4 regions of the Marinomonas sp. AWM4_232 genome follow, and region 3 is predicted to be linked to each of the others. Evidence: predicted binding sites of a transcription regulator. Region 3 holds the regulator's gene; each other region holds the start of a gene.

Region 1 (7,557 bases), 3.1 Mb from region 3:
AAGAGCTAGAGCGCGAGAATTCTAACCGTCGTCAAATTCAAGAAGAGCTGCATCAAGTCAATCAACAATTAGAGAAGTTAGCGCTGACTGACCCTCTCACCCAAATGCCAAACCGTCGCTGCTTCGATAACTATTTTAATGCACAGCAAGTCATCAGCCGTAAAAACAATCAATCACTCGCGATTGTTTTATGCGATGTTGATTACTTTAAAAACTATAACGACCATTATGGGCATGAGTCAGGTGACATTTGTCTGAAAAAAGTCGCCTCCTGCTTCCAAGCATTACCGCTATCTGAGCGAGATCTTGCCGCAAGGATCGGAGGTGAGGAGTTTGTCATAGCGCTAGCAGACCATTCGCAAGAAGATATAGAACAGCTAACCAAAGAAATCCATAAAACACTTGGAACAAAGCAAATTCCACATGAGACCTCTATTACAAACCCATTTGTCACTATAAGCATCGGAGTTAGCTACAGCGACGACAGCAATTTATTTAGTTCATTAATAAAGCAAGCAGATAAGGCGTTATACCAAGCTAAACATCAGGGTAGAAACCAGACTGTTTTTCATAAGGAAAAATCTGAAGCGACAAGCTAAACATCAAGAGGAGCTTTTAATGAAATACCAGAAATGGATTTGCCAAAGTGCTTTTGGCAGCGTTTTATTATTATCAAGCTACACTTTCGCTACTGAGAGTGTGAATCTGGATACAGAGGAAAAAGTGGATCCTTATGCCATAAATAATGGCCTGATTCCGCCTAAATCAGTATACGATGGCCCTCTTTTTATACTGAACGTCGAGTACCCATCACCCCTACCTGAAGACATAACTATCCCAGGCAGGCATGTACTGAACGGTAAACCAATAAACAAAAACAACGCGCCCTAGCATCAATATAAGCGCACCAAATCGGTGCACCCATATTCACCTCGGCTGAGCTGCCCTAAGGCAGATACACACCTACGTTTTCATTGCCTTTAGATAATAAGTGCGATGCGTGAATGCGGCTCATCACGCCTTTGCCACAATACAGTAGGTAAGTCGCATCTTGGTCTAGGGTTGACCACTTGGTGCTTAGAGTGAAAAACGGCACATTAAGTACTGGACGCCCTGATACTTTAACTGGGTTGCGCTCAACTTCATCTGGGTGGCGAATATCAATAATGATCTCATCACCTACCGGCATGCGAACAACGGGTACTTCACCTTGGTATTGCTTGTTCACATCTTCAATTACATCTTGAATCGACATCACTCGAGCATTGTTGACAGCATTGTCCAATACGTCAAAATTGAACTTCGCTTCCTCACGTTCCACTCGATGCATTTTTGCACGTGTGGTTGGCTTCACTGAGATAACACCACAAAATTCCGGCATACTTGCCGCAAATGGCGCTGTACCGATTTCTTTGGCTTTATCGATGATTTCTTGCTTGTTCATGGTTACTAGAGGACGGATCACCAAATCATCCGTTACATTGTCGATGACTTTTAGGTTGACCAATGTCTGACTGGACACTTGAGCAATGCTTTCACCGGTTACCAATGCCTTAGCGCTAACCCCTTCCATCACTTTAGATGCCGCACGCAACATCATTCGCTTAAGGATGACCCCCATTTCAGAGTTATCAACATTATTTAGGATCTCACCCACCACGTCCTCAAAAGGAATCGTGATGAATTTCACACCCAAATTAGAGCCGTATTTTTCCCACAAGAAATGAGACACTTGCTTCACGCCAATCTCGTGTGCATCGCCTCCTAGGTTAAAGAAACAAAAGTGAGTTTTAAGTCCGCGACTCATGGTCATAAATGAACTAACTGTTGAATCATAGCCACCGGAAATCAGTGATAGCACCGCATCCTGAGATCCTAATGGGTACCCCCCCAGACCTTCGATACGCTGTTCGATCATCCATACACGATCATCACGGATATCAATAGGAACCAACACTTCTGGATTCTTTAAGCGTACAGCCAAGGCCCCACTACGCGCCTTAAGAGACCCACCAATGTGTCGCTCTGCTTCCACAGAACTAAAGTCATGCTGACCGACACGTTTAACACGCACCGCAAACACAGAATCTTTCAGCACGTCACCGTAAGACACCATAGCCTCATCAACGATGCCATCCAAAGTCGTCAATGGGAACTCACGAACGTATTGAAAATGCGCAATACCTGCGATGTTACGCAGCGATTCAACAAACACTTCTCGCTGAGATTCGTGATCAGAAAGGACTTCTATATAGTCCCAGTTTCCTGCCACTGTCACATTTTCATCATGATCACGTAGCACGTGACGAATATTTTGACGCAGCTGCTTTATAAATGCTTTGCGAACAGGACGGCTCTTAATGGTGATTTCTGGAAAGAATTTAACGATAAATTTCATTGGGTGTGTGTTTTTCGTACAGTCAGTCTTGAAGGGCGCACAGTATAAAGCATATCTCAGTGAAACCAACCCCCATCTTTGCACCAAAAAAACACATCAACCTCTATATATGCACCATATTGGTTCTCCGGCATTTTCATTTCGGATTAATAAAGTGCAAAAGGATATTCTTAAAATTGCACATTAAATATAAACCATTGATATCATTGAAATTTAATGTTCGCCCAAAATTCTGGCACAACTTGTGCTTTGTATTTTCGCAACAACGCTTCATTGTGAAGCAGAATTGAATGCCGAAAGAAATTTCGTTTACACAACATTGGAGAACAATTATGTCAAACAAGACTCTTGGTTTGATCGCTGAGCACGACGTAAAGTGGATTGACCTACGTTTCACTGACTTCAAAGGTAAAGAACAACACGTAACTATCCCAGCTGCAGGTGTTGACGAAGAATTCTTCGAAACTGGTCAAATGTTTGACGGTTCCTCTATCGCAGGTTGGAAAGGCATCAACGAATCTGACATGATCATGATGCCACAGGACGATACAGCTCTGCTTGATCCGTTCACAGAGGACTCCACTGTAATCCTTCGCTGTAATATCATCGAGCCTGCGACGATGCAAGGTTACGATCGCGACCCACGCTCTGTAGCACTTCGCGCAGAAGAGTTCCTTAAGTCTACAGGTCTTGGCGACACTGCATTCTTCGGCCCAGAGCCAGAATTCTTCATCTTTGATGATGTTAAATGGCACGCAGACATGTCTGGCTGTAGTGTTCAGATCAACTCTGAAGAAGCTGCTTGGTCAACTAACAAATCTTTCGAAGGCGGCAACACTGGTCACCGCCCACGTGTTAAAGGCGGCTACTTCCCAGTACCACCAGTTGATTCTCACCACGAGATCCGTACTGCAATGTGTGCTGCTATCGAAGCAATGGGCCAAGAAGTTGAAGTACACCACCACGAAGTTGCGACGGCTGGTCAGAACGAAATCGGTGTTAAATTCAACACTCTAGTTAAGAAAGCTGACGAAGTTCAGGTAATGAAGTACTGCGTACACAACGTTGCTCACGCATACGGCAAAACGGCTACGTTCATGCCTAAGCCAATCGTTGGTGACAACGGTTCTGGTATGCACGTTCACCAATCTTTCTGGAAAGATGGCGAGAACCAATTCGCAGGCGATCAGTACGCTGGCCTATCTGAGATGGCGTTATACTACATCGGTGGTATCATCAAGCACGCTAAAGCAATCAACGCTTTCGCAAACGCTTCTACTAACTCTTACAAGCGTCTTGTACCAGGTTTCGAAGCACCAGTTATGCTTGCTTACTCTGCTCGTAACCGTTCTGCTTCTATCCGTATCCCATATGTTGCGTCTCCTAAAGGCAAGCGTATCGAAGCGCGTTTCGCGGATCCAACCGCTAACCCATACCTATGTTTCGCAGCAATGTTGATGGCGGGTATCGACGGTATCAAGAACAAGATTCACCCAGGGGATGCAGCTGACAAAGATCTATACGATCTACCAGCTGAAGAAGCATTGGCTATCCCTACGGTTGCAGGTAGCCTTGAAGAAGCTCTTAACTGCCTAAGCGAAGATCGCGCATTCCTAACAGAAGGTGGCGTATTCTCTGATGACATGATCGATGCTTACATCGCACTTAAGTCTCAAGAAGTTGAGCTAGTAAACATGACAACTCACCCAATCGAGTTCGACCTTTACTACAGCGTATAATTTCTCGTAATACTTTATACCGAAAGCCCCGACCTATGTTGGGGCTTTTTTTTGCCTTTTTTTAATGCGTCAGCCATATTGCGCACTATTTTAGTGCGCACATGAATGCTAAATTACTTATAAAGCTCAGTAAAATAAGGCTTTCACAAATGCCCAATGTTGGTTCGTATTTTGCAGTGCTTTCTTTATTCACGCGAATGCGGCTCTAAGTGCGTGCCAAGCAACGCACTCAAATGCATCACTCAAAGCGATTTTAAGAGGCTATATCGGTGTACAGTTTACTGATCGACCATTTATCCACAGCGGTTTTACAGCTAAACAGGGAGCTTTGTATTGAGTATCTCAACCCGTCGGCAGAAATGATGCTGGAAGTTAGTCGACGCCGTATCTACGGCCAAGATTTGGCATCGGCTCTGAGCGAAGACGAAGCTAGTCGCAACGCTTTGCTCGCTGCAATTGAGTCTGGCCACGCTTTCACAAAGCGAGAAGCTGAAATCACGTTAACCACAGGAAAAACCTTACTCTGTGACTACAACGTAACACCAGTGATGGGGGCTCTCAATATCACCGATAGTCTGTTGATTGAGTTACACCCACGAGACCGCATGAAGCGCATCTCAAAAGAAGATGAATTAATTGCCAATCACCAAACCAGTAAAGAGTTGGTGCGCGGCTTAGCCCACGAGATCAAAAACCCATTAGGTGGTATTCGTGGTGCGGCGCAACTGATCAGTAAAGTGTTTGATGATGAAGGCTTAAAAGATTACACCCAAGTGATTATCGAGGAATCCGACCGTTTAAGAGATCTCGTCGACCGCTTACTTGGGCCACGTCAATTGCCACAATATAAGCCTTTGAATATTCACCGGGTAATTGAACGTGTTAATCAGCTTATTTCCGTTGAATCGGAAGGTCAGATCAAACTCATACGAGATTACGACCCAAGTATCCCAGATATCGTTGGCGACGAAGCCCAGCTTATCCAGTCAGTCCTAAACGTCATGCGTAATGCAATGCAGGCACTGATATCACAACAAGAGAACTTAGAAAAACAAATAACCGTATCCACTCGCACCCTGCGCCAGTTCACCATCGGCGCCAAACGTCACCGTTTAGTGTGCCGTTTGAGCATTGTTGATAACGGTCCCGGCATCCCGGACAACATAATGAAAACGCTGTTCTATCCAATGGTGAGCGGACGTGCTGATGGCACAGGATTAGGATTATCCATCGCGCAATCTGTTATTCACCAACACAACGGCATCATTGAATGCAACAGCCAACCACAGCACACAGAATTCAACATCCTAATACCGATCGAAAAATCGGTGACGGGCTAGGAGGAGCACATGTCACAGCAAGAAACCGTTTGGATCGTCGATGATGATCGTTCAATTCGTTGGGTATTAGAGAAAACCCTTGAACAAGAAGGCATTCAATGTCGCCTGTTTGAATCCGCTGAAGCCTTAGCCAGTATGATTGGCAAAGAGCAACCCACTGTCATCATCAGCGACATTCGTATGCCAGGTATGGATGGCCTAGCACTATTAAGTCAATTGCAGAAAGATCACCCTTACATTCCAGTGATCATTATGACAGCACACTCGGACCTAGAGAGTGCGGTAGCTTCTTATCAAGGTGGTGCGTTTGAATATTTACCAAAGCCATTTGATGTGGAAGAAGCAGTCAGCTTGATAAAACGTGCGATTTTACATCACAACAAATCCAAGCCTGAGATTCTTAACGAGGAAGAAAGCGAGCCACTTGCACAGACGGAAATTATCGGTGAAGCACCCGCGATGCAGGAAGTCTTTCGCGCCATTGGCCGTCTTGCCAATTCAAACATCACCGTTTTGATCAATGGTGAATCAGGCACCGGTAAAGAGTTGGTTGCGCAAGCCCTACATCGCCATAGCCCAAGAGCGGCTAACCCATTTATTGCTCTTAACATGGCTGCTATTCCCCACGATCTCATCGAGTCAGAATTATTCGGTCACGAAAAAGGCGCTTTTACTGGGGCTAATACCCAGCGTAGAGGACGATTTGAACAAGCTAATGGCGGCACTCTGTTTCTCGATGAAATCGGTGATATGCCAGCGGAAACGCAAACACGATTATTGCGAGTATTAGCCGATGGTGAATTCTATCGCGTTGGTGGCCATACCCCAGTCAAAGTGGATGTACGCATCATTGCAGCGACCCATCAAGACCTAGAAGGGTTGGTAACAAAAGGTTCATTCCGTGAAGACTTATTCCACCGCTTAAACGTTATCCGCATTCACTTGCCTAAGCTGGCTGAGCGTCGTGAAGACATACCTAAACTAGCTCGCCATTTCTTAAGTCGAGCGGCAGAGGAACTTCACGTTGAGCCAAAAATCCTGACCAAAGAAACCGAGAATTACATGAGTCGTCTCGATTGGCCCGGTAACGTACGTCAGCTTGAGAACACGTGTCGCTGGTTAATCGTAATGGCTTCAGGCCGAGAAGTACTGATCGAAGATTTACCCCCTGAGTTGCTCAATGCAACACCATCTGAGCGCCCGTATGGTTCTTGGGAAGACGCATTGAAAAACTGGGTAGACAGTGCATTGGCAAGCGGCCAAAAAGGCATCCTTGAGCAAGCCGTACCTAAGTTCGAACGCATTATGATCGAAACAGCCTTAACTCATACCGCAGGCCGTCGTCGCGATGCTTCGCTTTTACTTGGCTGGGGACGCAACACCCTGACACGTAAAATCAAAGAGCTGGGCATTGATAACTCCGACAGTGACGACGATTGATTTCGCTACTGTTTACTATTAAGCGCTGATTGGCGCTGCCCTCTAAACGACACCCCGCTCTAGCGCATAGAAGGGTGTCGTTTATAGACTTTTCCTATCACTTTTTCTTGCATTTCTGACAACAATACCCTTACATAAAGAGTACTGAAACGGCACTAAAATAAGGATTTACTTATGTACCCAACTCTTGAGTCAATGGGCATTAACAGCTTTGAAAACATCGAAAAGTACACCCTTCGCTACGAAGGTGGCTTTGACGTTCTAAAGATCTACTACCGTCGCGAAAAAGGCTCTTTGCTACCAAAAAGCAAGAAGTTCAAATTCGGTCGTGCTACTCGCACTGTATTGGCAGATGGTGGACAACAGCAATACCGTGAAGTTAGTGAGCCTTCACTAGTTGTTTTGCGTGCGGTAGACGAACTTGGCCGTCTATTAGGCCAAGAGTTTGAAGATAAGCTAACCAAAGAAGACCTAGTTAAAGAACTAGACCATCTTGAGCGCGTTATGACGAGTAAGATCGCTGAAATCAAAGAGAAAATCGAGCAACTTTCGTAAATCTCTCGCAACGGCAGCAACAGCGCTGGCCGTTGACTCAAGTTATCAGTAAACTCCGTGACACGTTTTTACGGAGTTTACCATG
Region 2 (7,557 bases), 2.4 Mb from region 3:
GTTTCTACCACTTCTAAGCCCAGTACTCCGCCCGCAAACAAGAAGTAGGCGACGACCGGGTAGACCACGATAATGGCAATCGACAGCCATAGCTTATTGATCGCTTTGATGGCAAACATGCCCACCAGAACCACCAGCAAAATCGCTGCTACATTGACACGCCAATATTCCGTCGCTGGGTACAGTCCGTACATGAACTGGTCGAAGCGAACCCTAATGAACGCCCAACAAGCGCCACCTGCAGTACAAGCGGCTTTCGATGTGCCTTCCCAGGTTGCGTTAAAGACCGCCCACTCTAGAGCAGGAGGAACTAACAAATAAAGAATGTAAAAGCTGAAGAACGTTAAAAAGATGTTCAGCGGTGAAGAGAAAAAGTTTTTACGAACCCAAGCGACCGGACCGACAGCATTACTCGGTGGTGGTAGGCTAGGAGAAGGTTTAAATTCAATCGCCATGTGTGCCCCCTTATCGCTCAATTAATGACATTTTCTTGTTGTACCAGTTCATAAAGACTGAAATGGACAAACTTAAAGAACCGTAAACCAACATACATAAACCAATGGTCTCAATCGCCTGACCGGTTTGGTTCAATGTGGTACCCATGACAACGGCTACTAGCTCTGGGTAGGCAATGGCCGCACCCAAAGACGAGTTCTTTGCAAGGTTCAAGTATTGGCTTGTTAGCGGTGGAATAATAACGCGTAGTGCCTGCGGCAATACGATCAAGCGCTGTGTTAAACCGTCAGGTAAGCCCAACGAGCGCGATGCTTCCGTCTGTCCCCAGTTCACCGACAAAATACCCGCACGTACGATTTCAGCAATGAACGCGCCTGTGTACGTAGACAATGCGACTAGTACAGCAACAAACTCAGGTACCAGTACCATACCGCCTGTTACGTTAAATCGGCTCTTAGTTGGGGCATCAAATTCTACTGGAGATCCAGCAAGGAAGTAGAACACAACCGTGCCAACAATAATGATCGCCAGCGATGTCCAGTAAGCAGGGAACCAATCACCAGTTTGCTTTTGGCGTTTTTTAGCCCAAACGATTAGGGCAATGGCAGCCATGACGCACGCTAGGAAGCCAAAGATGACGATACCAAATCCGTCTTGTGCAATCGGTTCTGGTGAGTAAATGCCACGTTTGTTTAGGAAGAAATCACCAAAAATTAAGCTGTCGCGTGGGTGCGGCAAGGTTGCTAGTACGGCAAAGTACCAGAAGAACATTTGTAACAGTAATGGGATGTTACGCAATGTTTCGATATAAACCGTTGCTAAACGCGCGACCAGCCAGTTATTGGACAATCGTGCTAAGCCCATGATTACACCAATGATGGTCGCAAGGATAATCCCCATCAAAGATATTAGAGTGGTGTTAATCAAAGCAACAACAAAGGCACGTCCGTAAGTGTTGGCCTCAGTGTATTCAATAAGGTGGATTAGAATTGGGAAGCCAGCTGGTTCGTTTAAAAAGGCGAAACCAGTCGAGATCCCTTGATTTTCAAGGTTCGCTTGAAGGTTATGGAATAAGTAATAACCCACAGCGACCACAGCAATTAGGAGCACAGCTTGAAACAGCATGGCGCGGTTGCCAGCATCGTTCAAGAAGCTCGTATTCGTCGTTGTTTTTTCGCTCATCTTGGTTCAGGCAATGAAATGCTCGTCAGATGTAAAATCGGAAGGGGGTACCCAGCGGCATCCACCGCTGGGTTTAATCCCTGGTAGGTAAGGGATGGATACGTATTAACGTACTGGTGGCGCGTATAGAACGCCGCCTTCAGACCATAGATTGTTCACGCCACGAGGGATCCCAACAGGGGTGTTAGGACCAACGTTACGCTCGAACACTTCACCGTAGTTACCTACTTCAGCGATGATGTTATAAGCCCAATCAGTACCAAGCCCTAATGCTTCTCCCATGTTGCCTTCTGCACCCAAAAGGCGAAGAACTGCTGGGTCAGTTGACTCAGATTTGATCTTAGCAACGTTCTTAGAAGAGATGCCCATTTCTTCAGCGTTAATCTGAACGAATAGCGCCCAAGTTACGATGTCTTTCCATTGGTTGTCACCGTGGCGTACTAGAGGCCCTAGTGGCTCTTTAGAAATGGTTTCGGGAAGAATCATGTGTGCAGATGGGTCTGCTAGCTTGGTTCGGTGTGCTGCTAGACCGGATTTATCGGTTGTAAATACATCACAACGACCAGATGCGTATGCTGAAAGTGCTTCGTCCGCTTTCTGTACGATTACTGGAACGTAAGAAAGCTGGTGCTTACGGAAGAAATCCGCCATGTTCAACTCAGTTGTTGTACCTTGCTCAGTACAAACTGTTGCACCGTCAAGCTCCATTGCAGAAGACACACCTAGATCTTTACGCACCATGAAACCTTGCCCATCGTAGTAATTGATGGCTGTGAAGTCAGCACCAAGGGAAGCATCGCGAGTATACGTCCATGTTGTGTTACGAGCCAAAATATCGATTTCGCCTGATTGTAGAGCAGTGAAACGCTCTTTAGCAGAAAGTGGTGTGAATTTTACTTTTTGCGCGTCGCCGAAGATTGCTGCAGCCGTTGCACGACAAGCGTCTACATCGATGCCGGACCAGTTACCTGCATCATCCGCGTTTGAAAATCCTGGAACACCGGAACTTACGCCACATTGAATAAAACCTTTTGCTTTTACGTCATCCAATGTTGCTGCAGCAGCACCGGTACTGATCGTTGCCGCTACGGCTGCGGTGGTTAGAATTTTTCCAACGTTCGATTTCATGATTTTGCCTCCAGGCGTTTTGTTACTAGTTGTTATGTTTGCAAAGTAGAATCCGTTAAGATTCGGATAATTCACTTTCGAAAGTATCAAAGCAATTTACTTGCCAACATTTTTTAATTGTTTTTGTTGTTTCTCTAGTCTAGTGCAATCTACTGAATTAGCACGGAACTACCCTATGGAATTACTGTTTGCCCCCTTTCGTCAAGCTGAAATCACTGGTTTTGTGCGAATTCTTTCCTTTTTTTTGGGGCTTTAATAACTATAGAGCAATATCTTTCTTTATTCTGATAGTTTTTTGTTATTTTGTGTTGATTTGGTGCGTAAAATTATTTTTACGCACCCGAATAATGCAAAAATCAACCAGTTTCTGATGGATAAACATACAAAATAGCGTAAATAGATATTTTATGGTGCTATTTGATGCTTTTTGTTTGGATTTGGTGCGACGTTTTACTCTTGGCTGACCAAATGGTTCAGTTTAGCTTATTTTTCCTAAGGTATTTGCCACGTGATAGAATCGCGCTAAATTAGTAGTCAGTTATCTTCGGAGAGTCGTATAAATGGAAACGTCTGCAAAGCCTTTAGACAGATTGGATAAGAAGATCCTGCGTGAGCTTCAAATAAACGGACGTTTGTCGAATGTAGAACTTGCTAGCCGCGTTGGTTTGAGTGCCACACCGTGTTTAGAGCGTGTGCGTCGTCTAGAGCGCAATGGTTACATCACTGGCTACTGTGCGTTGGTGGATCCTCGAAAAGTTGATGCTGGCTTGCTGGTATTCGTAGAGATCCGTCTCAAAGCCACCTCACCCGAAGGTTTCAACGAGTTCAAGGAAGCCGTCGCTGAGATTCCTGAAGTGCTTGAGTGTCACTTGATCGCCGGTGATTTTGAGTACTTACTCAAAGCTCGAGTATCAAATATGGATGCCTACCGTCACTTACTGGGTGAAACACTGCTAACTCTGCCCCACGTTCGTGAGTCGCGTACCTATGTGGCGATGGAGGAAGTTAAGAACACAACGGTTGTGAAAATCCCATAAGCAAACCTTCTCCTCTAATATTCAGCAAACTTTAATAACTTAGTGCCTAGTGGTGATGCTTTTGCGTTTAGACATTTAAGTATTGCTGATGCTTTGGCAACCAACGAGAAAGTAGGGGAGATACGTGTTCAGGATACTCTTTGTAGAGTTGTGCAGCGGCTTCTTGAACCTGACTCAACAGTGCTTTATCCCGCTGTAAGTCGGCCACTTTGAATTCCAACAAACCGGTTTGGCGAGCACCAAGCAATTCGCCTGGCCCACGCAGTTCGAGGTCTTTCTCTGCGATTTTAAAACCGTCTGTGGTTTCGCGCATGGTAGATAGGCGCGCTTTGCCTTGTTGCCCTAGTGGTGCGTGGTATAACAAAACACAATGACTGGCTGCTTGGCCGCGTCCCACACGGCCGCGTAACTGGTGCAGCTGTGCTAAGCCAAGGCGTTCAGGGTTTTCAATCACCATCAGACTGGCGTTTGGGACATCGACACCGACTTCAATGACCGTGGTGGCTACCAACAGCTGAATGTCTCCGGCTTTGAAACGAGCCATAATATCCGCCTTTTCCTGAGCCTTTAGTCGCCCATGAACTAAGCCAATGGAAAGGCCGGCAAGATGCTCTTGTAACAAGATAGCCGTGTCTTCGGCAGCTTGACATTGAAGTGCCTCAGACTCTTCGATAAGGGTACATACCCAATAGGCTTGTTTGCCTTCTTCACAGGCGTGACGCACGCGCTGAATTACCTCTTCTCGCCTTTGGTCTGACACAACAATGGTATTTACTGGAGTACGCCCTGATGGCAGCTCATCAATGATGGAGCAATCCAAGTCCGCGTAGGCAGACATGGCCAGTGTTCGCGGAATAGGGGTTGCTGTCATGATCAGTTGATGGGGCTGGAAACCTGCTTGTAAACCTTTTTCGCGCAAGGCCATGCGTTGATGCACACCGAAACGATGCTGTTCATCAATAATGGCGAGGGCTAAGCCTTTGAATGACACGGTTTCTTGGAATAGCGCGTGAGTGCCTACGACGATGCCTGCACTGCCTGAGGCAATCCGTTCAAGCTCCGCCTCCCGTTGCTTACCTTTGAGCTTACCAATCATCCAAGCCACCTCAATACCGAGTGGCTCAAACCATTGCTTAAAGTTTAGGTAGTGTTGTTCTGCAAGGATTTCCGTCGGTGCCATGACAGCTACTTGATACCCTTGTTGAACGACTGCCGCTGCTGCCATGGCAGCCACTAGAGTTTTCCCTGACCCCACGTCTCCTTGTACTAGGCGCAGCATGGGGTGTCCTGTGCCAAGATCCTGAAGAATCTCTTGGCTGACACGCTGTTGTGCTCCGGTGGGAGAAAAGGGCAGCTCAGCCAGTAGTTGATCGACCAGTTGACCAGGCTCTGGTACGACAATCGCTCGATCATGCTTAGCCATTTGGCGTTTGCCGATCAACGATAATTGGTGTGCCATTAACTCTTCGAAAGATAAGCGATATTGGGCTGGGTGCGCACCGCGTTTCAATTGTTCTAAATCGGTTCCGCGAGTGGGGTGATGCAAAAAGTGAATGGCGTCCGCCAAGGAGGGGAGGCTGAACTGCTGACGCATGGTGTCTGGTAGCCACTCGCGCAGGTTGTAAGGCGTCAAACGCTCTAGGGCCTGCTCACAAATCTGGCGAATCTTTGTTTGTGTTACCCCTTCCGTCAGTGGATAAATGGGGGTCAGTTGCTCACTGCCTTCATGGGGTTCATCGTCCTTGAGCACCGTATATTCAGGGTGGTACATTTCAAACCCTGTACTGCCGCGGCGAATTTCGCCAAAGCAGCGCACGTGTCCAGATTGCTCCAGTTGCTTTTTTTGCGCTGCGTTGAAATGAAAGAAACGCAAACACAGCGAGCCAGAATGATCTCTTATACGGCAAATCAAACTGCGGCGTTTGCCCATTTTGATTTCACAGCCGCTCACTTCGCCTTCGATCACGGCTTCATCGCCAAAGCGTAGCTGCCCGATAGGCACGACGCGTGTACGATCTTGGTAACGGATTGGCAAATGAAACAAAGCGTCTTGAACGGTATGAATGTGGAGCTTAGCGAGCTTTTCAGCCATGGCTGCTCCCACTCCTTTTAGCTCTTTAATATCTTGTGTTTCAAGTGCGTCAATCATGTTGGTCCAATGTTAATCTAGGCTAAGCTTCTGGCACGCTTCTTTGATCGACTGGCTCAGTGACTCGATGGCTTTGGGGCGCGGGAAACTAGCACGCCATGCCAAGGCCACCGTTCTTTTAGGAACTGGAGATTTGAAGGGGCGTACTGCTAAGATTTGCTCATCTAAATGCGTCACTGCAGACTTCGGTAAAACCGTCACTCCTAAGCCAGAAGACACCATGTAACGAATGGTCTCTAGTGAACTGCCATTAACAATCGTATGGCCTTCGTTTAGCTCGTTTTCACCAACAATCGGGCAGGCTTCCATCACCTGATCGCTAAAGCAATGGCCTTTGCCCAGTAGCAGTAAGTTGTCGGTGGTGAGCTGATCAGTGCTAATGTGCTCCAACTGAGTCCACGGATGGTCTTTAGGCATTAACACAACGAACTCTTCTTCATAAATCGGACGAGTCACCACGTCCGGCTCACGAAATGGTAGCGCCACGATGATGGCATCCAATTCACCGTTGCGTAATTTAGGGCGAAGGTTTTCTGTTAGATCTTCTTCAATCAGCAATGGCATGCCTTCGGCAATGCGTTTCAGCTCAGGGATCATTGATGGGAACAAATACGGGGCAATCGTGAAGATTGCACCGACCTTTAGAGGCCCTCTAAGTTGGTTTTTCCCTGATGACGCTAACTCTTTAATCATGTTGGCTTGCTCAAGCACACGACGAGCTTGGGCGACAATCTGTTCACCGATCGGTGTGATGTATACCGAACTTTTACTACGTTCGAAAATCGCAGCGCCTAGCTCATCTTCTAGCTTTTTGACCGCCACACTTAAAGTTGGCTGAGAAACGTGGCAGCGTTCCGCTGCACGACCAAAATGCTTTTCTTCTGCTAGCATCACGATGTATTTGAGTTCTGTTAGCGTCATAGTCATTTACCCTTTTGATTGGTATTAACTATGATAATACATAATTTGATAAAGTGTACTGCTTCTGAAAAGATGCGTTTTATTTGCAATGATTGAGGCGAACATGACACAAGTGTTGATTGCGGGCTGTGGTGACCTAGGGCAAGGGGTTGCGCAGTACTTTGTGAAGAAACAGGCACAGGTAACGGGTATTCGTCGCTCTGGTACCGTCTTCCCGGATGGGGTGCGTGGTATGACCCACGATTTACTCACATTGCCTGCTGAGCAATGGCCAGACGCGGATTTGCTGTATTTGATTATGACGCCCCAAGGTCGAACTGCAGAGGCTTACCATACGGCTTACGTCATGACTGCTGCGGCAGTGGTTGCAGCGTACCAAGGTAGACGTCAGCCAAAAGTGATCTTTGTTTCCAGTACCAGTGTTTACGGGCAAAACAATGGTGAGTGGGTTGATGATCAAACGCAAGCCTTGGCGGCATCGGAGACGGCTAGCAAGCTGCTTGAAGCGGAAAATCTATTGCTTTCGAACCTCTCAACGGTTGCGCTGCGCTGCTCGGGGATTTATGGCCCAGGTCGTTACCGTTTATTGCAAGGTGTACAGCGAAAGGACGCTTGGGGAGCGAATCAATGGACCAATCGCATTCATCGTGATGATGTCGTGTCCGCACTGTGTTTGCTGGGGGA
Region 3 (7,557 bases):
AGACACCAAGACACTGGTTATGTTCGCAGCACGATTAAGACGTTTAATCAATTCCACTAACACGCCTTTAGAAATAGGATCCTGACCCGCAAAAGGCTCATCATACATAACTAGATCAGGATCTAATGCGATCGCTCTTGCTAGCGCAGCTCTGCGCGCCATACCGCCAGACAACTCAGCTGGCATTAGATAAGCTGCACCACGCAAACCAACACTTTGCAATTTCATCAGCACAATATCGCGTATCATCGCCTCGTCAAAATCGGTATGTTCCTGCAGTGGTAAAGCGACATTTTCGTAAACACTCATATCACTAAATAACGCACCACTTTGAAACAACATGCCCATTTTTCTGCGCGCCTCAAACAGCTCTTTCCTGGATGCCTGCGCCACATCTAGACCAGCCACTTCTACAGAGCCCGAGCTAGCTTCAATTTGACCACCAATCAAGCGCAAAAGCGTTGTTTTCCCTACACCGCTTGGCCCCATAACTGCAGTAATTTTGCCCTTTGGTATTTGCAAGGTAATGTCTTCGTAAATAGCACGACCACCTCGATGAAAGGACAAATTCTTGACGTCAACATAGACTTCCACTGATGACTCCTTGAATTAAAATCGAACGGATACTAGCACCGTAAAAATGTAAAAGATACGCCATCAAAACCAGCTTGTAACGCCAGCCTCTTGAAATCCTTCAATAAACCACATTAAATGGTGCGCTTTACGATCCTCTCTCACTGTCTTTAGGTATTTAGCGAATGCTCATGTTTTCCTTAGCACTGATTACTGGCCTTATTTTACTCGTTATCAGTTCAGACAAATTTATTGAACACGCCGCATTAGTTGCTGAAAAGCTTAATGTAAGCCCTATTGTTATTGGTATTACATTAGTTGCTTTAGGTACCTCTGCTCCGGAAATGGTCGTGTCGACCATTGCCGCATTAGACAATGCACCAGGCATTGCTGTGGGGAATGTCATTGGCTCAAACATTGCCAACATTGGTTTAGTTTTTGGCGCAACGCTATTGTTGGCCGCTGTTCCGATCAATGGCAGCTTAGTGAAGAAAGAAATCCCTCTAGTCCTTGGCGTCACTCTGCTTGCAGGTTTTCTCATGATTGATCAACACCTATCTTTTATTGATGGTGTAGTGTTGATTATTGCCTTTATTGGCGTCCTCTTCCTATTGCTAAGAAATTCAAAAAACTTAGAGGAAGAATTAACAGGCGATTTACCTGAAGACGATGGCGGTAGCGTGGCGCGCTCTTTGTTAATTGCCGCCATCGGCTTAGCCGTTCTTATTGGCAGCTCTAAGCTACTAGTATGGGGAGCCATCGGCATTGCCTCAGCATTAGGAGTGTCTGATTTAGTCATCGGCCTCACCATTGTCGCGATTGGCACCAGCCTACCAGAATTGGCAGCTTCCATTACTAGTGTACGAAAAGGACACCACGACATAGCAATCGGCAATGTTTTAGGCTCCAACATATTCAATTTAGCGACAGTACTTCCTTTACCTGCATTGATTGCACCGGGCATCATTGAAAATACGGTAATTGAACGAGATTACTGGTGGATGTTTGGTTTTACCCTTTTATTTGCATTTGCTGTTATCATCTACTCAAAGCACCGCACAGCAAGCATCCCTCGATGGTTAGCATTGCCACTTCTAGGCGGATACGGTGCCTACTTGTACCTGTTAGCAATCTCTGGCTAGATCATGCAAACATCAATTAAAAAGTTTTTTCGACACAAAGGCATCGCTGGCTTTCTAGCCATCGCCCTTGTATCAATAGCGGTTTTCTTTATTGGAAACCGCCCAACACTCTACATATTGGACGAACAAAAATTATCTGACGCACCTGACTTTTTCTTGGAAGACGTCACCGCTCGCTCTTATAACCAAGATGGCAAGTTACAAGAAGTACTGCAAGCACAAACGGCCAACCACTACCTTAGAAATCAAACCACGCTAGAGCTTCCGGTCGTGACCCGCTACACAGAAAACTTAAAATCTGTTACCTCTGCAGAAAACGGCCTATTAAATGATCGAGAAAACACGGTCACATTCAATCACAACGCCAAAGTAATTCGCTACGCAGACAATGTTGAGACTGGTCGCATTCATGCGGATACACTAGTTTTCAACAACGACGACCAAACGATTATCAGTCATGGGAACAGCGAACTCATTACGCCTCAAGGCACTACCAAATCTGCTAGCATATTTTTCAATCTTACTGACAATACCGCAACCTTAAATGGAGGCGTTTCAGGACACTATGAAGTTTCAAAGTAACAAACATCTTATAGCTTGGGGACTAATCAGTCTCGCAAGCAGCGCTGCCTACAGTTTGCCAAGCGATCTTTCACAACCAATTAATATTGAGGCCGATAAAGCAGCATTTAACCAAAAGGAAGGCACTGCTAACTACAGTGGAAATGTTGTCGTCATTCAGGGCAGTATTCGAATAGAAGCACAATCTCTCACTATCAACACAAACCCCGAAACCGGTGAGTTTGAGTCATTAGCCGCGAAAGGAACACCTTCACTATTTACTCAACAGCTAAATGAAGCTGGCGATCAAATGAAAGCAACTGGCAACACATTGAATTACAACGTTGCGAACGGGCAACTGGAAATCCATAAAAACGGCTACCTCCAGCGCGGCGAAGACGAAATTTCAGCCGACTTTATTCATTATATATTGAATAACGGCACTTTTAATGCTGAAAACCGTGGTAGTGGTCGCGTTAACATGACCCTGCAACCCGTCCAAAGCGAACAGGCAAACTAGACACATGGCGATTCTTGAAGCAAAACATTTAGCCAAAAGCTATAAAAAACGCCAAGTAGTGAAAGACGTTTCACTAGAAGTTCGTTCCGGCGAAGCTGTCGGCTTGTTAGGACCTAACGGTGCAGGTAAAACGACTTGTTTTTATATGATCGTTGGTATGGTTTCAAATGACCTAGGCGGCATTTTCATTGATGGCGAAGATGTCACCAAAGACGCCATGCACAGTCGCGCTCAAAAAGGCATTGGTTATTTACCGCAAGAAGCCTCTATCTTCCGTAAAATGACAGTAGAAGATAACCTTCTCGCGATACTTGAGACGCGAAAAGATCTCACTAAGGCAGCACGTATCGCTAAAATGGAAAGCCTACTTGAGGAGTTCCACGTCACCCATATTCGCAAAAATCTAGGTATGGCTTTATCGGGCGGCGAACGACGCCGCGTAGAAATTGCACGCGCTCTGGCCATGAACCCTAAATTTGTCCTATTAGATGAACCTTTTGCCGGTGTCGACCCAATATCGGTTGGTGATATAAAAGGCATCATCAAACACTTACAAGCCAGTGGAATCGGAGTACTGATTACGGATCATAACGTTCGCGAAACATTAGACATTTGTGATAAGGCTTATATCGTTGGCAATGGCCGTATCATTGCATCAGGCGAAGCCGAGGCCGTTATAAACAACGAACAAGTTAAGAAAATCTACCTAGGCGACGACTTCAAACTATAAGCCCCCTTATTTTTCCTATGAAAAGGGAGTACTATGCACAAGTCATTCCAAATACTTAATTATAAAAGAGTTGCGCTATGAAGCAGTCCCTGCAACTTAAAATCGGACAACAGTTAACCATGACGCCACAACTGCAGCAGGCAATTAAATTGCTGCAGTTGTCGACTCTTGATTTGCAACAAGAAATTCATGAGTTTCTTGAATCCAATCCATTATTGGAATTGGACGAAGAAGAAGGTTTTCAAACTGAGAGCGATTCACGTCAAACTGAGCTTAGTACGTCAGGCGAATCCAATAACGAAAGCTCCGAAATCAGCTCCGAGACACCTCAGCTCGAGTCTGAGTGGACGGAAAGCATCCCTAACGAACTGTCTATAGACAGCAATTGGGATGACACATACCAAAATTCTGCAGCTGCAGCTGATACCCCAGCTTTTGAAGGCGAACAAGATCTCGACGGCAGAAATGCTCTGTCCGAAGACATGCAAGACCACTTAATCTGGCAGCTTAATCTGACTCATATGTCAGACCGTGACATTGAAATTGCTTATGCAATTATTGATAGCGTGCAAACAGATGGCTATCTATCAATGAGCTTAGAAGAGATTTTCCAGGCTTTAACCGTCGAACTCGAAGATCTAGAGCTTGATGAAGTGACTGCCGTGCAACACCGCTTACAACGCTTCGATCCTGTTGGTGTTTGCTCACAAGATTTACGTGAATGCCTGCTTGTACAACTGGAAGCTTATCAAGAACACCCTCTTTATCGAGCGACTTTTAGCGTGGTCGATCAACACCTTGCCTTGCTTGGCAACAGAGACTACGCGCAACTTAGCCGTAAGACCAAGCTTAAAGAAGAAGCACTGAAAGAAGTTATCACCCTAATTCAGCAACTCAACCCGAGACCTGGGTCGTTGATTGATACCAGTGAAACAGACTATGTTATCCCTGATGTTACCGTGAAGAAAAACAATGGCGTTTGGCAAGTAGAGCTAAACAACGACGCTCTGCCACCGGTTAAGATTAACGAAACCTACTCGGCTATGGTGAACTCCAAAGCATCAAGCGATGATATTTCCTATATAAAAAATTCTTTACAAGAAGCTAAATGGTTTATGAAAAGCCTACAGAGCCGCAACGAGACTTTACTAAAAGTTGCTAGCTGCATTGTATCGAAACAAGTTGAGTTCTTTGAAATTGGCGAAGAAGCCATGAAACCTATGGTTTTGCATGACGTTGCCGAAGAAGTAGGTATGCATGAATCCACTATTTCACGTGTTACAACGCAAAAATACATGCATACCCCCCGAGGCATTTTCGAACTGAAATACTTCTTCTCTAGTCATGTAAACACTTCATCTGGTGGCGAGTGTTCGTCCACAGCCATTCGTGCCATGATTAAGAAGTTGGTAGCAGATGAGCCACCTAAAAAGCCATTAAGTGACAATAAACTAGCAACTATTTTAGCCGACCAGGGCATTCAAGTTGCTCGACGCACTGTTGCAAAGTACCGTGAAGCGATGAACATTCCGCCATCAAACGAGCGGAAGCGACTGATTTAAAGGCCAGCAAATATGTCAGTTAAAAATTTAGTAAAAACAGATCTAGTGTTTGCGAAACAACAGATCTCTAGTAAAAAACGATTGTTAGAGCAGTTAGCCGAATCAGTTAGCGATCGACTACACTGTAACGCAGATGAAGTTTATGACGCCCTGCTCGGACGCGAAAAGCTGGGCAGCACAGGCATTGGCAATGGCATTGCGATACCGCACTGCCGTCTTGAGCAAGTAAACAGTGCTACGCTGGTATTAATGTCACTAGAAGAGCCAATTGATTTTGACGCAATTGATCGACGTCCCGTTGACCTAATTTTTGCCTTATTAGTTCCGCCACATCAGTGTGACGAGCACTTAGCCACTCTCGCGCAGATCGCGGAACTAGCACAAGCAGAACAGAAGTTAAATCAATTGAGAGAAAAACAAAACAACGAAGACTTGTTTGAAGCGTTTAACGCTTTACTGTAAGGACACCCTCATGCTGGAACAATCAGTCGAAATTATCAATAAATTGGGGCTTCATGCTCGCGCGGCTGGCAAGTTGGTAGAAACAACAAGCCGATTTACATCTGACATCACGATCGAGAAAGAAGGCCGAAACGTTGATGGAAAGAGCATTATGGCAATGATGATGCTTGCCGCTGCGAAAGGTACGACCATAAATGTGAAAGTAAACGGAGAGGACGAGGCCGCAGCAATGGAAGCCATCATCGAACTTATTAATGATCGATTTGGAGAAGGCGAATAGCCGAATGAGCGATCAGTCCACTTTAGAACACTTACAGACGGTTGCCGAATCTCTTGAATCCGGCGCCACCATGCAAATTCGTTATTTGCTCAATGGTGCTCTACCTGCACAGGACGTTGCTCGCCTTCTAGAATCTTCCCCCCTAAAGAGCGTAAACTTCTTTGGGAACTGATTGATCATGCTAATCAAGGAGATGTCTTACAATACGTCTCAGAAGAGATTAGTGTTCAATTCATGAAGGACATGGATACCGAGCGTTTATTAGCGGTATCTGAACACTTCGACAATGATGACTTAGCAGACATCCTGCAACAGCTTCCTGAAACCTTGGTTAAGGAAGTGCTGGCCTCCATGACCGCACAAAATCGTGCGCGCATGGAATCCTTAATGAGTTACTCTGAGGATTCGGCCGGTGGCTTGATGAACACCGACACGATAACGATTCGGCCAAATATTACTATCGATATCGTGTTCCGTTTCCTACGACGACACTCGGAACTCCCAGAAATGACTGATAACCTATTGGTTGTCAGTAGATCCGATCGCTTTCTGGGGACTCTCCCCCTGCGCAAACTCCTAGTAGCCGATACGGACACCATAGTCCGTGACATCATGGAAACGGACTGTGATGTCATTTATGCCCATCAAAGCGCCGCCGAAGTTGCGCAGCTTTTTGAAAAGATGGACTTGGTCTCTGCCCCTGTCATTGATCCGGAAACAAAAAAACTACTTGGTCGCATCACCATTGATGACGTCGTAGACGTTATCCGAGACGAAGCAGAACACTCGATGCTACAAATGGCTGGTTTAGATGATGACGAGGACACCTTTGCCCCCATCATGCAAACCACTCGACGTAGGGCAGTTTGGCTTGGCATCAATTTGATTACTGCATTTATTGCTTCTTACGTTATTGGTCTTTTCCAAGACACACTAGATAAAGTCGTTGCACTAGCGATTTTAATGCCGATTGTTGCGAGCATGGGAGGCATTGCAGGCTCACAAGTCCTAACACTTGTAATTCGGGGCATTGCCTTAAACCAAATTGGCTCATCGAATGCTAGATGGCTCTTGAACAGAGAGGTCGTCGTTGGCTTGATAAATGGTGTATTATGGGCCTCCGTAATCGCTTTGCTCACAACCGTATGGTTTGGAGACATTAAAATTGCTTACGTCATAGCTGGCGCGATTGTTATCAACCTTTTGTTTGCTGCATTGACAGGTACATTGTTACCCATCGCATTGAAAAAGCTTGGTATTGACCCTGCTTTAGCGGGAAGTGTTATTTTGACAACCGTGACCGATGTGATTGGCTTTTTGTCTTTCTTGGGCTTAGCCACACTCTTTTTACTATAGAACGATTTAACCATGACAGATTTTGAACACTACGAAGACAACGAAGAAGAATACAAGAGCAAAACTCAAGTAAAAAGAGAAATGGAAGCTCTGCAAGACTTAGGTGAAAAGCTCACCAACCTAAGCGCTGGTCAACGCAAAAAAGTACCTATGTCAGACACCCTACGCGCTGCACTTGAAGAAGCTGATCGTATTAAGCAATGGGGCGCAAAACGTCGCCATTTACAGTACATTGGTAAGGTAATGCGCACAGAGGATGCAGATGCTATCGCAGCACGTTTGGAATTATTTGATAGTACGTCAGCCGCAAACAATAAGCGCTTTCATCAACTAGAAGCAACACGTGACGCACTGATTGGCGAGAACGGTAA
Region 4 (7,557 bases), 1.6 Mb from region 3:
CCAACGCAGTTCAAGCTCAATGTCATCAATTTGCTGACGGCCATAATGCGGGAAGCGGAATTCTTCAAACGGTGCTAACCATTCAAGTTTAAATGGCAAACCATGAGCTTGAAGATCATCCACGACTTCTTTGATGTCCTGCCAAACAAAGTGCGGCATCATAAACTTATCGTGTAATGAAGTGCCCCAACGAATCAAAGGTTTGTGGTAAGGCTCGTCCCAGAAGCGTGCAACCAAACAACGTAGCAGTAGCATTTGTACGAGCGACATACGTGCATGGGGCGGCATTTCAAAGCCACGGAATTCAAGCAAGCCTTGACGGCCACTGCTTGAGCCTGCTGCATAGAGTTTGTCTATACAGAACTCAGAGCGGTGCGTATTACCAGTGATGTCCACCAGCAAGTTACGCATCAGGCGATCTACCAACCATGGCTCGTCCACCAACCCCGTCGGGATATTCTGGAAAGCAATTTCCATTTCGTACAGGGCTTCATCACGGCCTTCGTCTGGACGTGGCGCTTGGCTAGTTGGGCCAATAAACATGCCTGAGAATAAGTACGACAAGCCTGGGTGGTGCTGCCAGAACGTCACCAAACTGCGAAGTAGGTCAGGGCGACGTAACAGCGGACTGTCAGCTGGTGTGATACCACCAAGGGTGACGTGGTTACCACCGCCCGTCCCAGTATGACGACCATCCAGCATGAACTTCTCAGTGCCCAAACGAGATTGATAGGCTTCTTCGTACAGTGTTTCTGTGTTGTATAAAAGCTCTTTCCAATTCTTCGCAGGGTGGATGTTCACTTCAATCACACCTGGGTCTGGGGTGATCAAGAACTTTTGCAAACGGTAATCTTTCGGTGGCTCATAGCCTTCGATCACAATCGGCATTTGCAATTGTTTTGCCACGGTTTCAATGGCATTGATTAACGCAACATAATGTTCAAGGAAGCTCACTGGCGGTAAGAACGCATGCAATCGACCATCGCGCGCTTCGATACAAAGTGCGGTACGAATAACGTTTTTAAGGATCGTGCTGCTTGTTTCTTCAGCATCTGCCAGCTTTTGCTTGGTTTGTGTCTGAGCAGAACCTGCTGTTGAAGCTGATTGACTGTAAACAGGCAGTGGTTCACGTGGTGCAAATGGGTCACGCTCAGGAGTTTGCTCTTCTTCACTGATGGCTGGTAACGAGTTTAGCGGCAAGCGGTAACCCATTGGACTATCGCCAGGGATCAGAGTGATCACATCAGAACGCATTGGCCAGAGGCTACTTTGCCATTGAGAACCATTAAACTCGATCGGTAAGACATAACCACTGACGCGCTCAAGGCCGCGGTTTAGCAGTTTCGCCAAGCGGCGGCGTTCTAAATCATCTTTGAGTGATGCTTTGCGTGGGTTCACATCATCAGGCAAAGAGCGCTCTAACCATAGGTAATAGAGTGTGTCTTCGTAAGTAGGCTGTAGATACTGAGACTCCAAACCTAAGTATTCACATAGAGCTTGGCCAAATTTACCTGCATGGCTTTCATCAAAGCCGTAGTTTTTGTCGACTCGGGCAAGGTATTTGGGGTCTTGCCATAGGGCTTCGCCATCCGTACGCCAGAAGCAGCCCAGTGCCCAGCGGGGAACTTCCTCGCCTGGATACCATTTGCCTTGGCCGTAATGCAGTAGGCCGTTGGCACCAAACTTAGCCTTCATACGCAACAAGAGATCTTTCGCAAGGCGTAGTTTATCCGCCCCTAACGCGCCAGTGTTCCATTGTTCAGAGTCCATATCATCAATGGAGACAAAGGTTGGTTCGCCGCCCATGGTTAGGCGTACATCGCCTTGTTCTAGACGTTTATCCACCGCGTGACCAAGGGCTTTGATGTTTTCCCATTCGTCATCACTGTAAGGCTTAGTAACGCGCGGGTCTTCATGGATACGTGTAACGATGTTGGTGTAGCTAAATTCGCATTCACATTCATCCGTGAAGCCTGTAATCGGTGCAGCAGAGACTGGTTCTGCGGTACAGGCCAATGGAATATGCCCCTCACCGGCGAACAAGCCACTGGTTGGGTCAAGACCAACCCAGCCCGCACCAGGTAAGTACACTTCACACCATGCGTGTAAATCAGTGAAGTCTTCCTCTGGTCCAGAAGGGCCATCTAACGCTTTGATATCAGACGTCAGTTGCACTAAGTAACCGGATGCAAAGCGTGCTGCTAAGCCTAAATGGCGCAGGATCTGAACCAACAGCCAAGAGGTATCACGACATGAACCTTTTTTAAGTGTGAGCGTTTCTTCACAGGTTTGCACACCGGGTTCTAAGCGGATTCCGTAATCAATTTCATTGGACAAGCGAGTGTTCAAACTCACCAAAAAGTCTACGATCGGTGTGCTTTTTAGATCCACTGTCTTTAGCCAAGCTTGCAGCTCTGGGCAATCTTCTGACTTCTGCAAATAAGGCGTGAGCTCTTCTAGTAATTGCTTGTCGTATTTAAATGGAAAGTGCTCTGCGTACTCTTCGATAAAGAAGTCGAACGGGTTTATGACCGTCATGTCGGCGATCACTTCCACGGCAAACTCAAGTTTCTTGGTCTTTTCAGGGAACACTAAACGAGCTTGATAGTTTCCGTAAGGGTCCTGTTGCCAGTTTACGAAATGATCTTCTGGCAAGACTTTTAATGAATATCCATGAATATGGGTACGTGAGTGAGGCGCCGGACGCAGACGTAAAATGTGCGGCGAAACATTAATAAAGCGATCAAATTCATAAGTGGTTTTATGCTGAATCGCTACGCGGATGGTCATGCCGCTTCTCCTTTCTGGAAGTTAAACCAGTTTTCCGTGATCTGGTGGTGCAGAGTAATGATATCAAGCTGAATATCGTTCAGGTAATCACTGAACTCACTGTTTAAATCGCTTGAATGTTCCACTGCTTTGGTGTTTTCCAATAATTTGTCTGCGCTCAAAATGACGAGGCCAGACCGCGGCAGTTGCGCTGCGGCCAGCTTGATCTGCTCTAGGCAGTAACGCTGCGAGCGAGGGAAGTATTTATCATTCAATAAGAAGGTCACCGCCTTGGCGCCGCGAATAGAGCTGCGCATGGTGCGACGGAAACTTAAGTAAGCACTTTGAGACTTTAACACCTTGGACCAAACGACTTGGCCCAACTCCATATCTTGTTCGGCTTGTGATTGGCTCATCAGGGAGGTCGCCGCATCAATAATACGAGTGTTCATATCAACGCGTTCTAGATAGCGCCCTAAGATCAAGAACTGCCAGCCTGCATCACGGTCCATGGTTGCCGCTAACAAGCCAATGATTTTCTGGCAGCCTTCAATAATGGTATTGAGATAAGCATGTCGGGCAGAGCGGTTGATGCCTTGTTTAATATTTTGTTTGGCAAATAAGTCCAGCTCATTCACCAACTCCCACATTTCATTGGGCAAGACATCTCGAGTTGTACGGATGTTTTCACGGGCCATTTTCAAAGATGAGAGCAGGGAGCTTGGGTTGTCATCGTCTGATAACAGAAACTTCACCACGTTGCGTTCATCGCGAACTTTATAACGATTATTAAATGCCTCAATACCACTGTTGATTTCGATAAGGTTGTACCAAGAAATTTGCACGACATTGTGCGGTAAATCGAACAATAAATCGTCGTAAACACTGACCAAGCGAGCCGTATTTTCCACGCGCTCTAGGTAGCGAGCACTCCAGTATAGGCGTTCTGCAACTCTTGAAAGCATGATTAAGCTCCTTTTGTGTCCACAATCCAAGTATCTTTACTACCACCGCCTTGTGACGAATTGACGACGAGAGAACCTTTTTTCATCGCTACTCGTGTTAAGCCACCTGTGGTCACGTAAGTTTTGTTGCTTTGTAAAATAAACGGACGTAAATCCAAATGACGCGGTTCCAGAGAGCCTTTACCGATCAAGGTTGGCGCCGTAGAAAGCTTAAGGGTTGGCTGAGCAATATAGTTGCGCGGGTTTTCTTTGATCAGCTCGGCAAAGATCTGTTGCTCTTTCTTAGTGGAATGAGGGCCAACAAGCATGCCATAGCCGCCCGATTCATTGGCAGGTTTGACTACTAACTCATCTAAGTGAGCTAGCACGTATTCGCGATCTTCTTCGTTATCGCAAAGATAGGTCTTTACGTTTTTAAGAATGGGCTCTTCGTCAAGGTAATAACGGATCAAATCGGGCACATAGGCGTAGACCACCTTGTCGTCTGCAACACCAGCACCCGGTGCATTAGCTAGAGCAACGTTACCAGCTTTCCAAGCGCGCATTAATCCTGGGACACCTAGTACGGAGTTAGGGTGGAACGCTTCTGGGTCAAGGAATAGGTCGTCAATACGGCGATAGATGACTTCCACGCGTTCAGGACCGTAAATGGTCTTCATGTAAACGCAGTCGTCCTCGTCCACAAATAAATCCGCACCTTCGAGTAACTCAACCCCCATCTGTTGTGCGAGAAACGCATGTTCAAAATACGCTGAGTTATAGATCCCAGGTGTTAGGACAACGATTTCTGGACATTCAATGTCGCGTGGAGACAAAGCCGCGAGGGTGTCAAACAAGTCAGAGGTGTAAGACCCAACGGGTAAAATCTCGTCGTTTTCAAATAATTCAGGTAAAACTCGCTTGGTAATGGCGCGGTTTTCAAGCATGTAAGAGACACCAGATGGCACTCTTAAGTTATCTTCCAGAACGTAAAAGTCTCCGTGCTCATCACACACTAAATCTGTGCCACAAATATGCGCCCAAACACCGTACTTGGGTGAGACGCCAACGCATTCTGGGCGGAAGTTTTTTGAATCTTTGATGATGTGTTCTGGGATGATGCCGTCTTTGATACAGCGTTGATCGTGGTAGAGGTCGTCGATGAAGCGGTTTAGTGCGGTGAGTCGTTGCTTTAATCCTTCTGCGGTGATTTTCCAGTCTTTAGCGTCGATGGTTCGGGGGACAATATCGAAGGGCCATGCTCTGTCTATATTGCCTTCTTCGGTGTAAACCGTGAAGCTAATCCCCATTTCCTGAACTGTTGCTTCGGCGGTTCTGCGCCGCTTCTCAAGTTCTTCAGGAGGAAGACTTTCAAGATAATCCAGCAATTCTTTTGCCGGTTTTCTGGCTTTTCCTTGAGCATCAATCAACTCATCGAAAAAAACGTCTGAATTATAGTTATTAGTGAGTGTATCCATATTCAAATTATCCCCTTTAACGGCTGAGGACTGCACTATCACAGTTCATTCTCGTGCGCGGCATTGGTTATTGATGAACCAAAATAGAGCTGTTGGCAAGTGAAACTTAACCTTTACTATCGAAGAGCAATTTTTGGGCCAATAAAGAGACGTTTTACAGAGGTTTCTTTCAAGAGAATCTAGGGCGGAGAAGAACTTGAATCAGGTTTAAATAATCGGTTTTTGTTATGATTTTATTATTAGGGCATGAACAAAGGAATAAATGGTGGAGCAGGTAAAATTAGCTGATCACATTATTGTTGTTGGCGCAGGCATTGGCGGATTGACCGCTGCTTTGGGGTTGGCTAAACAAGGCTTTACTGTGGTTGTTTTAGAGCAAGCCCCCGAATTAAGCGAAGTCGGGGCGGGTTTGCAGCTTAGCCCCAATGCCGTCAAAGTACTGCAAGCATTCGGTGTGGCAGATGCCATTGAACCTCATTGCTTTACCCCTCAACGTGCCTGCATTCGTGATCATCGCAGTGGTCGTCATTATCTTGATCTGCCATTGGGGCGGGACATGGTAAAGCGTTACGGTGCTCAGTATTGGCATATTCATCGCGCCGACTTGCATCAAGAGTTAGTGCGAGCCTGCCAGCAACATGGGGTCGATATTCAGCTCAATCAGCGAGTAATGAGCTACCGAAACGAAAAGGATCACGTCAAAGTTCTGCTGGAAAAACAGACGATTAGAACCGATTTATTGATTGGGGCCGATGGAGTTCACTCCCAAATTCGTGAACTGATGTTGGGTGCGCAATCGCCAATCTTTACTGGGCAAGTGGCTTGGCGTGGCACGGTGCCCATTGCCAATATTAAAGGCGCATCGGTTCAGCCAAATGCTACGGTGTGGGCTGGGCCACATCAGCATATGGTGACTTACTATCTTCGAGGCGGTGAGTTTGTCAATTTTATTGCGGTAGAAGAACAGGCCAATTGGCGCTTTGAATCTTGGCGTGAAGAGGGCGACACTGACGTCTTACGCAGTAAATTCCATGGTTGGCATCCTGAAGTCACCTCTGTTTTAGATGGCTGTGAGTCAACGTTTTTGTGGGCCTTGAATGGTCGACCAGTGTTACCGACATGGCATGATGATCGAGTGGTTTTGCTTGGTGACGCGTGCCATCCTATGTTGCCATTTATGGCACAAGGCGCGGCGATGGCCATCGAAGATGCCTTTGTGCTGTCTGGTACATTGAAAAAGTATGATTACGAATATGCTTTTATGAAGTATGAGACATTGCGTAAACCTCGTGCAACAGCTGTGCAGAAGCAGTCACGAGAGAACGCCTCGTTATATCATATGCACGGTGGTTGGCAGGGGCGTCTAAAACTCGAAGCGCTGGGAGTGGCCTCTAAATTCGCCAATGGAATTATTCAAAGTAAGCTTGATAGCATTTATGGGCATGATGTCACCGCGCTACGCCTATAGTGATCAGGCCGTGCATTAATAAAAGGATGATGTTTTGAGCACGTCGCCATCTTTGCTAAAAGCTGAACTGATTTTAGTTTCAGTCACCATTATCGCCGCGTTTGGTTGGATTTTCTCCAAAGAAGCGTTGGTGGAGTTACCGCCCATTTTCTTTCTCGGAGTGCGCTTTGTCATCGCTGGGATAGTGCTTTTTTTCGTTGGTGCTCGCTTCTTTAAAGGGATTCGTTGGCAAGACTTAAAGGGCGCGACCTTGGTCGGCGCTGTCATGAGCATTGCCATGATGTTTTGGATTGTGGGGCTCGATCAAGTGAGCAATATTGGCGTTGGAGCCTTTATTAACAGCTTGGGTGTCATTTTAGTGCCCGTTTTCGCGCGCTTTATGTTCAAGGAGCGTCCTGCTCGTAGTATTTGGATTGCTCTTCCCATTGCCGTGATGGGCTTAGGGTGTTTGGCGTTAGGTAATGGCGTGAGTTTTGAGTGGGCGCAGGGCTTCTTTCTTGTGTCAGCGATTACCTTTGCTTTTCAATTTAATCTGCTAACTCGCATGTCGACGAAACTGCATGTGCTGGTGCTGACTGCGATACAGCTGTTTACTGCGGGTGTCGTTATGTTAATGGTGTCTCCAACCATTGAAGAGGTGCCTCACTCCGTATCATTGCCCATCGTAGGCTGGTTTTTAGCTAGCACACTGATCGCCACCAGTTTACGTTTCTTGCTGCAAACTTTCGGCCAGAGCTTAACGCCTGCTAGCCATGCGGCAGTGATCATGAACTTAGAGCCTGTTTGGACAGCACTGTTGGCGGCCATTTGGTTTAGTGAAACCATGACCAGTCTTCAACTTATAGGATGTGCGCTTATTTTCTCCGCTATGCTGGTCAGTAAGTGGAGTCAGGTCCGC

Evidence for each region. Region 3 encodes sigma-54, which starts transcription at its own class of promoters, with help from an activator protein. Its sites were predicted from a motif close to TGGCACNNNNNTTGCTNT; they were not measured.
Region 1: glnA (glutamate--ammonia ligase) is a predicted target of sigma-54. The motif match lies at 2,632-2,649, and genes of this name have one in related genera.
Region 2: ACXAC1_RS07595 (amino acid ABC transporter substrate-binding protein) is a predicted target of sigma-54. The motif match lies at 2,855-2,872, and genes of this name have one in related genera.
Region 4: ACXAC1_RS11515 (circularly permuted type 2 ATP-grasp protein) is a predicted target of sigma-54. The motif match lies at 5,315-5,332, and genes of this name have one in related genera.

Annotation. Positions count from the first base shown of each region.
Region 1 covers NZ_JBSWTA010000001.1:955,463-963,019, forward strand. Annotated here, with positions in the region: gene ACXAC1_RS04480 (diguanylate cyclase domain-containing protein) at 1-599, shown strand, start outside; gene ACXAC1_RS04485 (hypothetical protein) at 619-891, shown strand; gene thiI (tRNA uracil 4-sulfurtransferase ThiI) at 947-2,398, opposite strand; gene glnA (glutamate--ammonia ligase) at 2,731-4,137, shown strand; gene glnL (nitrogen regulation protein NR(II)) at 4,407-5,477, shown strand; gene ntrC (nitrogen regulation protein NR(I)) at 5,487-6,917, shown strand; gene ACXAC1_RS04510 (DUF3461 family protein) at 7,092-7,472, shown strand; gene tsaC (L-threonylcarbamoyladenylate synthase type 1 TsaC) at 7,555-7,557, shown strand, end outside.
Region 2 covers NZ_JBSWTA010000001.1:1,597,243-1,604,799, forward strand. Annotated here, with positions in the region: gene ACXAC1_RS07585 (amino acid ABC transporter permease) at 1-455, opposite strand, end outside; gene ACXAC1_RS07590 (amino acid ABC transporter permease) at 466-1,638, opposite strand; gene ACXAC1_RS07595 (amino acid ABC transporter substrate-binding protein) at 1,744-2,766, opposite strand; gene lrp (leucine-responsive transcriptional regulator Lrp) at 3,327-3,803, shown strand; gene recG (ATP-dependent DNA helicase RecG) at 3,871-5,952, opposite strand; gene ACXAC1_RS07610 (hydrogen peroxide-inducible genes activator) at 5,965-6,873, opposite strand; gene ACXAC1_RS07615 (Rossmann-fold NAD(P)-binding domain-containing protein) at 6,977-7,557, shown strand, end outside.
Region 3 covers NZ_JBSWTA010000001.1:4,038,623-4,046,179, forward strand. Annotated here, with positions in the region: gene ACXAC1_RS19170 (ABC transporter ATP-binding protein) at 1-594, opposite strand, end outside; gene ACXAC1_RS19175 (calcium/sodium antiporter) at 759-1,715, shown strand; gene lptC (LPS export ABC transporter periplasmic protein LptC) at 1,719-2,297, shown strand; gene lptA (lipopolysaccharide transport periplasmic protein LptA) at 2,281-2,796, shown strand; gene lptB (LPS export ABC transporter ATP-binding protein) at 2,801-3,526, shown strand; gene ACXAC1_RS19195 (RNA polymerase factor sigma-54) at 3,604-5,088, shown strand; gene ACXAC1_RS19200 (PTS sugar transporter subunit IIA) at 5,101-5,550, shown strand; gene ACXAC1_RS19205 (HPr family phosphocarrier protein) at 5,561-5,830, shown strand; partial or broken gene mgtE (magnesium transporter) at 5,835-7,186, shown strand; gene yjgA (ribosome biogenesis factor YjgA) at 7,199-7,557, shown strand, end outside.
Region 4 covers NZ_JBSWTA010000001.1:2,422,974-2,430,530, forward strand. Annotated here, with positions in the region: gene ACXAC1_RS11505 (transglutaminase family protein) at 1-2,790, opposite strand, end outside; gene ACXAC1_RS11510 (alpha-E domain-containing protein) at 2,787-3,734, opposite strand; gene ACXAC1_RS11515 (circularly permuted type 2 ATP-grasp protein) at 3,737-5,191, opposite strand; gene ACXAC1_RS11520 (FAD-dependent monooxygenase) at 5,454-6,659, shown strand; gene ACXAC1_RS11525 (DMT family transporter) at 6,694-7,557, shown strand, end outside.